DNA from 2 places in the Marinobacter sp. EVN1 genome. Region 1 is predicted to be linked to the other one. Evidence: riboswitches for the same ligand, from Rfam matches in the RefSeq annotation. Region 1 holds a riboswitch; the other holds the start of a gene.
What was found. A riboswitch is a leader RNA that binds a small molecule or an ion and turns the genes downstream of it on or off. The one in region 1 is predicted to bind cobalamin.
Positions count from the first base shown of each region.

Region 1 (4,479 bases):
CACGGCGGAAGGACCGACCAGGAAGGTCACGCCGGGCACCGACGTACCCCTTTCACCGGACAAGGAGTAAGCCATGCCACTGTACGACTACAAATGCCGGGAACACGGGCTGTTCCAGGAACTGGGCGCCATGGCCGAAGCCGGTAACCCGGCCCATTGCCCCACCTGCAAGGCGCTGTCACCCCGGGTGATTGTGCTGCCGCCGGAGCTCCTGACCATGGACCCGGCCCGCCGCAACGCGGAGGCGCGGAATGAAAAGGCGAGCCACGAGCCCATCATCTCCACCGCCGACCAGCGGGCCCGGGACGCCGAGCACCGCAAGAGTTGTGGCTGCAAGAAAAAGTCGGACGGTAAACACATGCTGTTCTACACCGCCGACGGCAAGAAGATGTTCCCGTCCATGCGGCCCTGGATGATCAGCCACTGACCATTGCTTTCACGTGTTTGGCCCCCTTGAGGGGCCTTTTTTTATGGCCGATCAGCGGTTTTGCTCCAGGGTGAGATCGCCATACCAGGCCGTGGCCTGCTCGCCGGTGTTGTCGGCGTCGGTCATGATGGCCACGCCCACAATGGCGGGTGGTTCTTCGCCGAAGGCCTGCCGGTAATCTGCCACCAGGTCCCGGGTAACGGTCACCCATTCGCCCACCTGCGACGGCCCGGAGTTGACGGCAATCATCATGGTTTTGTCGGTGTAGGCGTTGGCGACCATGCTCTGCTCTGGTAGCTGATTGGCCCAGATGTAGTTCAGGGCGTTGCCGGGCAGGGTCTCGCCGAACAGCACTTCCACGGTCTTGCGCCTGGCCCGTTCAAAAAAGCCGGCCTTGTCCGGCTGAAACTCAAAGGCGACGTAGATGCGGGCAGGGTAGTCATCACCGGACTTTTCGCGGGCGTTGCCGGCTTCGTAGATGTTCGACACCTTCCAGCGCCATGACAGCGTGAGCGAGTCGCCGGGCACCAGCTCAACACGGGCAATCAGCCCGGAAGCGCTGGCGTCTGCGTCGGCACGGACCACCTGCTGGCCGTCGTCCGTGTCCAGGGTGTAGCGGGTATGTGTCTCGATGTTCGGAAAGGTCAGGGGCTCCCAGCCGTCCTCCAGTGAGGTCATGGTGGAGAACCGGGTTAGCCGGTCTGTTTCTGCCCACACCGGGCTGGCGGCGAGACCGAGCATCAGGGTACTGGCTAAAAGCAGCGAAATTCTCACATTTATTCCTCAATTCTGGCGGTCTGGAAATGGACAGGCTCTGTTGCAAAAAGTGCCTTGTCTTGGCGTATTCGTCCCTATATAGTGACCGGGTCCTTGGTTAACTACCATATATTGTGATCAAACTCTGATCATCTTGATCACAGGGTAGTCGGGAATCCGGTGAGAATCCGGAACTGACGCGCAGCGGTATTGGGGAACGAGCGTGGCAAGATGACACTGGCGCAAGCCGGGAAGTCGCCACGTTAGGCAGAGCTGAAAGGTTCACGCCCCTGAGTCCGAAGACCTGCCAGGGATCAGAAGCCCCCATGGGTTTCTGGACTGCACCTTCGCGATTCAAGGGTGAGCAGATTGGTCAGGCCTGCCCGTGTATTCGGGGCAAGGTGTGCCACTGCGTTCGCGAGGGTGAAACGGAACCAACGCGAATTCAGGAGAGCACCATGACAGCCACTGCCATTGCCGAACCCCCGGCCCCCGCGACCGATACCCAATCCCTGCAAGTTATCAAACGAAACGGCACCCTGGTGAGTTTCAACCCGGCCAAGATCAGTGTCGCGGTGACCAAAGCCTTCCTGGCGGTGGAAGGGGACCAGGCAGCCGGTTCCGCCCGCATCAACGACGCCGTGCACCGGGTTACCGAACAGGTAGTGCAGGCCATCAGCCGCCGCCTCAAGGCCGGTGGCAAGGTGCACATCGAAGACATCCAGGACCAGGTGGAACTGGCCCTGATGCGGGCCGAAGAGCAGAAAGTGGCCCGGGCCTACGTGCTGTACCGTGAAGAACACGCCCGCCAGCGCGCCGTGGACGAGCCGGTGGAAGCGCACCCGCACCTGACCGTGAAAAAAGCCGATGGCAGCATCGCCCCGCTGGACTTGGGCCTGATGAAGCAGCAGGTGGAACAGGCGGCTACCGGCCTGGACGGCATCAACGGCGATTCGCTGGTGGAAGATGCCCTGCGCAACCTCTACGACGGCATCGAAGAGACCGAAGTCCTGTCTGCCCTGATCATGACCGCCCGGGGCCGCATTGAACGGGAACCCGACTACAGTGCCGTAACCGCCCGCTTGCTGCTGGAACAGCTCCGGCTGGAAACAGCGGAAGCCCTGGACCTGCCCCGCAGTCTTCCGCTGGCAGAGATTTATCCACAGGCCCTGAGCGCCTTTGTTCACGCCGGTATCCGCTACGAACTGCTGGACGAAGCCCTGGCGGCCTTTGACCTGGAACGCCTTGGCAACGCCCTGAAACCGGAGCGCGACCTCCAGTTCGGCTTCCTGGGCCTGCAAACCCTGTACGACCGTTACTTCCTGCACTGGAACAAGGCCCGCCTGGAACTGCCCCAGGTGTTCTTCATGCGGGTGGCCATGGGCCTGGCACTGCGTGAGGACGACCCCAACGCCCGCGCCATCGAATTCTATGAGCTGCTGTCCAGTTTCGATTACATGGCCAGCACGCCCACCCTGTTCAACAGCGGCACCCGGCATTCCCAGCTGTCGTCCTGCTACCTGACCACGGTGGGCGACGACCTGGAAGGCATTTACGGGGCCATTCGCGATAACGCCCTGCTGTCGAAATGGGCCGGTGGTCTGGGCAACGACTGGACCCCGGTGCGGGCCCTGGGCTCCCACATCAAGGGTACCAACGGCCAGAGCCAGGGCGTGGTGCCGTTCCTGAAAGTGGTCAACGACACCGCCGTGGCGGTGAACCAGGGCGGCAAACGCAAGGGCGCGGTCTGTGCCTATCTGGAAAGCTGGCACCTGGACATCGAAGAGTTCCTGGAACTGCGCAAGAACACCGGCGATGAGCGCCGCCGTACCCACGACATGAACACCGCCAACTGGGTGCCGGATCTGCTGATCGAACGCATGCGCGAAGACCGTGACTGGACCCTGTTCTCCCCCAGCGATGTGCCAGATCTGCACGACCTGTACGGCAACGCCTTCCGCGAGCGTTACCAGCACTACGAAGCCCTGGCCGAGCAGGGCAAGATCAAGCTGTTCAAGAAAATTCCGGCCAAACAGCTGTGGCGCAAGATGCTCACCGTGCTGTTCGAGACCGGTCACCCCTGGATCACCTTCAAGGACCCCTGCAACCTGCGCTCCCCGCAGCAGCATCAGGGCGTGGTGCACAGCTCCAACCTGTGTACCGAAATCACCCTGAACACCAGCGCCGATGAGATTGCGGTGTGCAACCTGGGCTCGGTGAACCTGGCTGCCCACATCAAGGACGGCGAGCTGGACGTCACGCGCCTGGAGCGCACCGTGAACACCGCCGTGCGCATGCTCGATAACGTCATCGACATTAACTTCTACGCGGTGCCGCAGGCGCGCAATTCCAACCTGAAGCATCGCCCGGTGGGCCTGGGCCTGATGGGCTTCCAGGACGCCCTGTACCAGCTGGGCCTGCCGTACTCCAGCCCGGAAGCGGTGGAATTTGCCGACGTTGCCATGGAGCAACTCAGCTACTTCGCGTTGCGTGCCTCCGCCACGCTGGCCGGTGAACGGGGCGCCTACGACACCTACGAAGGCTCGCTGTGGAGCCAGGGCATCCTGCCGATGGATTCGGTGGGCCTGCTGAAGGACAACCGCCGGGACGGCGACCTGTCGCTCAATACCAACAGCCGCCTCGACTGGACCCCGGTGCGGGAGCTGATTGCCAAAAACGGCATGCGCAACAGCAACGTGATGGCCATTGCCCCGACCGCGACCATTTCCAACATCGTGGGCGTGTCCCAGTCCATCGAACCGGCGTACCAGAACCTGTTCGTGAAATCGAACCTGTCCGGCGAATTCACCGTGGTAAATCCCTCGCTGGTGCGTGATCTCAAGGCCGAAGGCCTGTGGGACAACGTGATGGTGAACGACCTGAAATACTTCGATGGCAGTGTGCAGCAGATCGACCGCATCCCCGCCGAGCTCAAGGCCCGCTACGCCACCGCATTCGAGATTGACCCGCGCTGGCTGGTGGAAGCGGCGGCCCGGCGCCAGAAATGGCTGGACCAGGCCCAGAGTCTGAACCTGTACATGGCCGAGCCCAGCGGCAAGAAGCTGGATGCCCTGTATCAGCTGGCCTGGGAGCGTGGCCTCAAAACCACCTACTACCTGCGCTCCCTGGGGGCCACTGGCGCCGAGAAGACCGCGCCGGTGTCGGCGCCACAGCCGCAGGTGTGCAGCATCGACAATCCCGACTGCGAAGCTTGTCAGTAACCATTTACTTATTTGGGAGGCACCCACATGCTGGACTGGGACGACGAACCAAAAGCGCAAACCACAGCCGCCGCC
Region 1 covers NZ_AXCB01000014.1:4,756-9,234, reverse strand. The annotation lists gene fmdA (formamidase) at 1-70, shown strand, start outside; gene Q674_RS27290 (zinc ribbon domain-containing protein) at 74-427, shown strand; gene Q674_RS27285 (DUF3047 domain-containing protein) at 479-1,168, opposite strand; cobalamin riboswitch at 1,313-1,510, shown strand; gene Q674_RS27280 (ribonucleoside-diphosphate reductase subunit alpha) at 1,642-4,404, shown strand; gene Q674_RS41060 (ribonucleotide-diphosphate reductase subunit beta) at 4,432-4,479, shown strand, end outside.

Region 2 (4,479 bases), on a different contig from region 1:
TGCCAGGGCGGGGAATGCCAGCAGCATCCCGCCCAGAATCAAAGCCATTGCCTTCAGATCTGCCACAGAGGCCTCCCCCGGTTTAACGGTTATTATCGGATATCGTAACGCACGGTCAGCATGGCAGTGCGGCCGGCTGCAATGTAGTCCAGGTCATTCTGCCGATCATAACGAGCGGTGCTGTATTCCTTGTCCAGCACGTTAGCCAGCGTCAGCCGGGTTGACCAGTCAGGGGCAAAGCGCCAGCCCGCCCGCAAGTCCAGAGTAGCAAAACCGGGCAGTCTGTCGTCGTTGGCACGGTCATCGTAACGATAACCTTCGGCCACCACTGTGCCACCGAAGTCCCAGGTACCAACGCGCTTACTCAGGTCAAGACGCAGTGTTTTGCCACTCCGGCGCTGGAGTCGGTTTCCGGTTTCCCGGTCTTCCGGGTCCAGCAGCGTCAGAGCCGCATCACCGCGCCAACCATCCCGCTCAAAACCAGCGCTGAACTCGGCACCACGGATTCGGGCTTCATTGACGTTCATTGGCGTCCACAAGCCACTGGGGGTCGGGCTCCAGGCAATCAGGTTGTCCACATCCAGCTGGAACAGCGCTGCATCCCAGAACCAGGTTTGATAGTGGCCACTGGCACCCAACTCCACCGTTCCGGACTCTTCTGCCTCAAGGTTCGGGTTAGCTCCGGGAAAATACAGATCGTTGAAGGTGGGCGCCCGGAAAGACGTACCATAACTGATCCGTACTCGGTGGGATCGATCCAGAGCATGGCCAAGGGCAATGCCACCGGTTTCATTTTTGCCGTAGGCTTCGTTGTCGTCACCGCGCACACTCAGTTGAAGGTCGGTTGGGCCGAAGTTCAGGCGCAACTGGCTGTACAGGGCGGTGTTGGTGCGGCTGGTCTCAGCGTAATTGGTGGTACCGCTGACTTCGTCAGTCATTAACTCTGCCCCTACCACCAGCTCATGGACATTCCAGGTAAAGGTATTGTCCCAACGCGCTGCCCGTGAGCGGGTATTGAAGGTGCTATTGAATGTGGGCGTAACGTTGTCGGTTTCGTCCCGGGATTCAGAGAACTGAAGTGAATGACGCCAGTAGTCACTCACCGGGGTTTCCAGCCCGAAGCCGATGGTGCGAATCATGAAATCAATTTCGCCGCCTTCGTATTCGGTGTTGCCCTCGCTTTGCACCATCACCAGGCTGGCTTCTCCGCCGGAGTCCAGCTCATGGACGACACGTCCGATACCGGCGGTGTTGCGGAAGCCCCGGTCGTCACCATCGGTGATCACTGCTGTACCGTCGGTTTCTTTATGCAAACCACTCAGGCTGAAACGGGTATTTCCAGCGCGGGCAGCAACACCGGCACTGCCTTTCTGCGTGTTGAAATTGCCTGCACCGGCTTCTACCCAACCTGCCGGCGTGTCTTCCGGGTCCAGCGTAAAAGCCTGCACAACGCCACCGACAGCATCGGAACCGTAAAGTGAGCTCCGGGCGCCACGGACAATTTCCACCCGCTCAATCAGTTCAACGGGAAAGTACTGCCAGGAGGGACCACCTGATGTGGCCGAACGCAGGCGCACACCATCAACCAGCAGCAGCGTGGAGTCGTTGGCGGTGCCGCGGGTGTAGACACTGGTGGTTTTTCCGAAGGAACCGTTGCCGGTCACGTTGATGCCGGGTTGTCCTCGCAGCAGCTGGGTGAACTCTGAGGGGCTTTGCTCGCGGATAGTTTCTTCGTCGATGACCGTAACTGATGACAGGCTTTCACCCGCAGTCAGAGGCCCAAGGGTGGCGGTAACGACAATCGGTTCCAGCTTGCGTTCATCCGACGCTTCATCGGCGGCAACAGCAGGCAACGCCAGTGGCAACAACATCAGGACGGGAAGGGCTTTGGCAGTACTCATAGCTTCACTCACGGTTCACCGCACGCACCCGTACGGTCGATCAATTAACTGCGGAGGAAGACAGACTGCTCAGACGGGGGTGGAGGGCGTGTCAGTAAATGCGAGCCAGGTTCACCCACCGCCGTCGCCCTCCGCAACGTCTGGTGTCCGGAACCCAAGGTTCCGCCTTTCAGGCCGGTCTCCGGGCTTACAGGCGGAGCCTGTGCTCCGGGGCAACCACCTTCCCATGCCATTGGCACAGTGGCGTACTGGATTGCCTTTCACCTGATTACCGTTGCGGGGGCAGCGCCGGAATGTCACCGGCTTCCCGTTTCACTGCAGGCACTCCTCCGGACTATCGCCAGCCTGGACAAAATGCATACAGCACCTGAAATCGCGGGCAAGACTATCAACCAGGGTGGGGGTGGTCAATGAGATATGTTAATTCAGACAACGCACCCTCCAGCCGTTGCCAACCGGTTTCATCCGGTGGCAAACCGAAACGCAGGGCTGCGGGTGTGTCAAAACGCCTGACCAGAATGCCGCGGCAAGCCAGTTGGTCAGCAATGCCCGCTGCGCGGGGATGTTGAACCGTTCTGAAGAGCAGGGTGCCGGTGGGGGACGACATCCCATATTGTCTGAGCAGGCCGTCCATGCGCAGTCTGGCCGTTCGCAGGCTGGCACGAACCTCCACCTGCCAGGCCCGGTCTTGCAGTGCCCTGGCCATCAGGTACCGGGCCGGACCGCTGACCGTCCAGGGACCAAGTTCGTTCGACATCTCGCACGCCAGACCAGGGTCGGCCAGGACCGCACCGGCACGGAGACCGGCCAGCCCGAAAAACTTGCCCAGCGAGCGCAACACAATCAGCCCCGGAGCGCCCGCCCACGGGTCCAGGCCGAAGCCCGGCTCGCCCTCAATAAACGCCTGATCCAGCACCAGCCAGCCATCACGCTCGCGCAGCCGCTCGTGCCAAAACCGTAAACGGGCAGGATCCATCAGCTGCCCGGTCGGATTATTCGGCTGTATCCAGACCACTACATCCACAGAATCCAGCCATGCCAGCTCCGCTTGCATTGTCGCGTGTTCAGGGATCGCCACCACGTCGAAACCCGCTCGCCGCCAGGCATGACCATGCTCACGATAACCGGGCATGGGCACGGCCACCCGACCGAAACCATGCTTACGGGCACGAACCGCTGGCAGGGCCATGATCGCCGCCTGGGAACCCGCTACGGGTAGGCAGCAGGCACGCTCCGGTGCCCCGGCCCAGATACGGATAATCTCTTCCAGCCCATCTTCCGGCTCCGGCAGCCGTTGCCATACCTCCGCCGGAATTGCCGGAACCGGCCAGGGCACAGGATTAATACCGGTGGAGAGATCCAGCCATTGTTCCGGAGGAATGCCCCAGTGCTGAGCCGCTGCCCTCAGGCGACCTCCATGCTCCGGCAAATCAGCACCATCGAACGCTGTCACCCGATACCTCCTGACCAGAACGCATTCAGACTTGCGGCCAAGGCCAACAACACCAACAGCCACAACATCACGCCACGCTGAACCAGGGAAATCGCGCCCTCCACGGTTTGCGCCGTGGCGCCTTGCCCGCTGCCCAGCAGCGGTCGCTGCTTCACGCCACCGGAATACGGCGCCGGGCCGCCCAGTGTGACACCGAGCGCGCCCGCTCCTGCTGCCATCACCGGGCCGGCGTTCGGGCTGTCCCAGGCCTTGGACTGTTCACGCCAGCATTTCACGGCCAGCCGGGTATTGCCCAGCAACGCATAGGTCAAGGCAGTTAGCCGGGCAGGCACCCAGTTCATAGCATCATCGAGCTTGGCGGCGCAGCGCCCGAAATACAGATATCGTGGCGTCCGGTAGCCCCACATGGCATCCAGCGTGTTCACCAGCCGGTGCAAAACCAGTCCGGGCAAGCCAGCGACCAGATACCAGAACACGCTTGAAAACACCGCATCCGCACCGTTTTCCAGCATGGATTCCGAGGCCGCGGCGGCAACGCCTTCGTCACTCAACGCTGCAGCATCCCGACTGACAATTCGGCCAACCGCCAGCCGGGCCCTGGCACCATCCCCGCACGCCAACGCAGTCGACACCGCCCGGCCATGTTCCGCCAGCCCCCTTAATGAAATGGCAAGCCAGACACCGGCCACCTGAGTGAGCAGCCACAGCCAGCCCTCCAGCAGGAATTGCAGAAAAATTGCCAGTACGACGGCTGGCATGACCGCTACCAGGGTCGCCAGCACCCCCAGCAAGAGGCTTTGCGCCGGGAAAGTCTGCTGATCATTCAGGCGTTGCTCCAACAGGGATGCCCACCGACCGAAGCCCACCAGCGGGTGCCACCGACGGGGCTCACCCATCAACCAGTCCAACAAAACCGCCGCACCGCACACCAGCACTGCAACCACAAACGTATCCAAAGCCGGTCTCCCTGATTCAATTGCCGGCAAGTCTAACCGACCGGTCACGAAACTTGACAGCCTTGCCTCCCGGTTAGACCATCCTCGGTTTTCCGCCCACAAGGACCCATCGCCATGGCACTGCCCGACAGCTGGCTCACGTCTCCCCCACGGCCCTCGGTTCAGCACA
Region 2 covers NZ_AXCB01000005.1:85,968-90,446, forward strand. The annotation lists gene Q674_RS22525 (cobalamin-binding protein) at 1-66, opposite strand, end outside; gene Q674_RS22530 (TonB-dependent receptor domain-containing protein) at 93-1,901, opposite strand; cobalamin riboswitch at 2,056-2,265, opposite strand; gene cobD (threonine-phosphate decarboxylase CobD) at 2,290-3,354, opposite strand; gene cbiB (adenosylcobinamide-phosphate synthase CbiB) at 3,351-4,298, opposite strand; gene cobT (nicotinate-nucleotide--dimethylbenzimidazole phosphoribosyltransferase) at 4,425-4,479, shown strand, end outside.
Region 2: it holds a riboswitch for cobalamin, as region 1 does, so the genes downstream of both, Q674_RS22530 (TonB-dependent receptor domain-containing protein) here and Q674_RS27280 (ribonucleoside-diphosphate reductase subunit alpha) in region 1, are expected to answer to the same signal.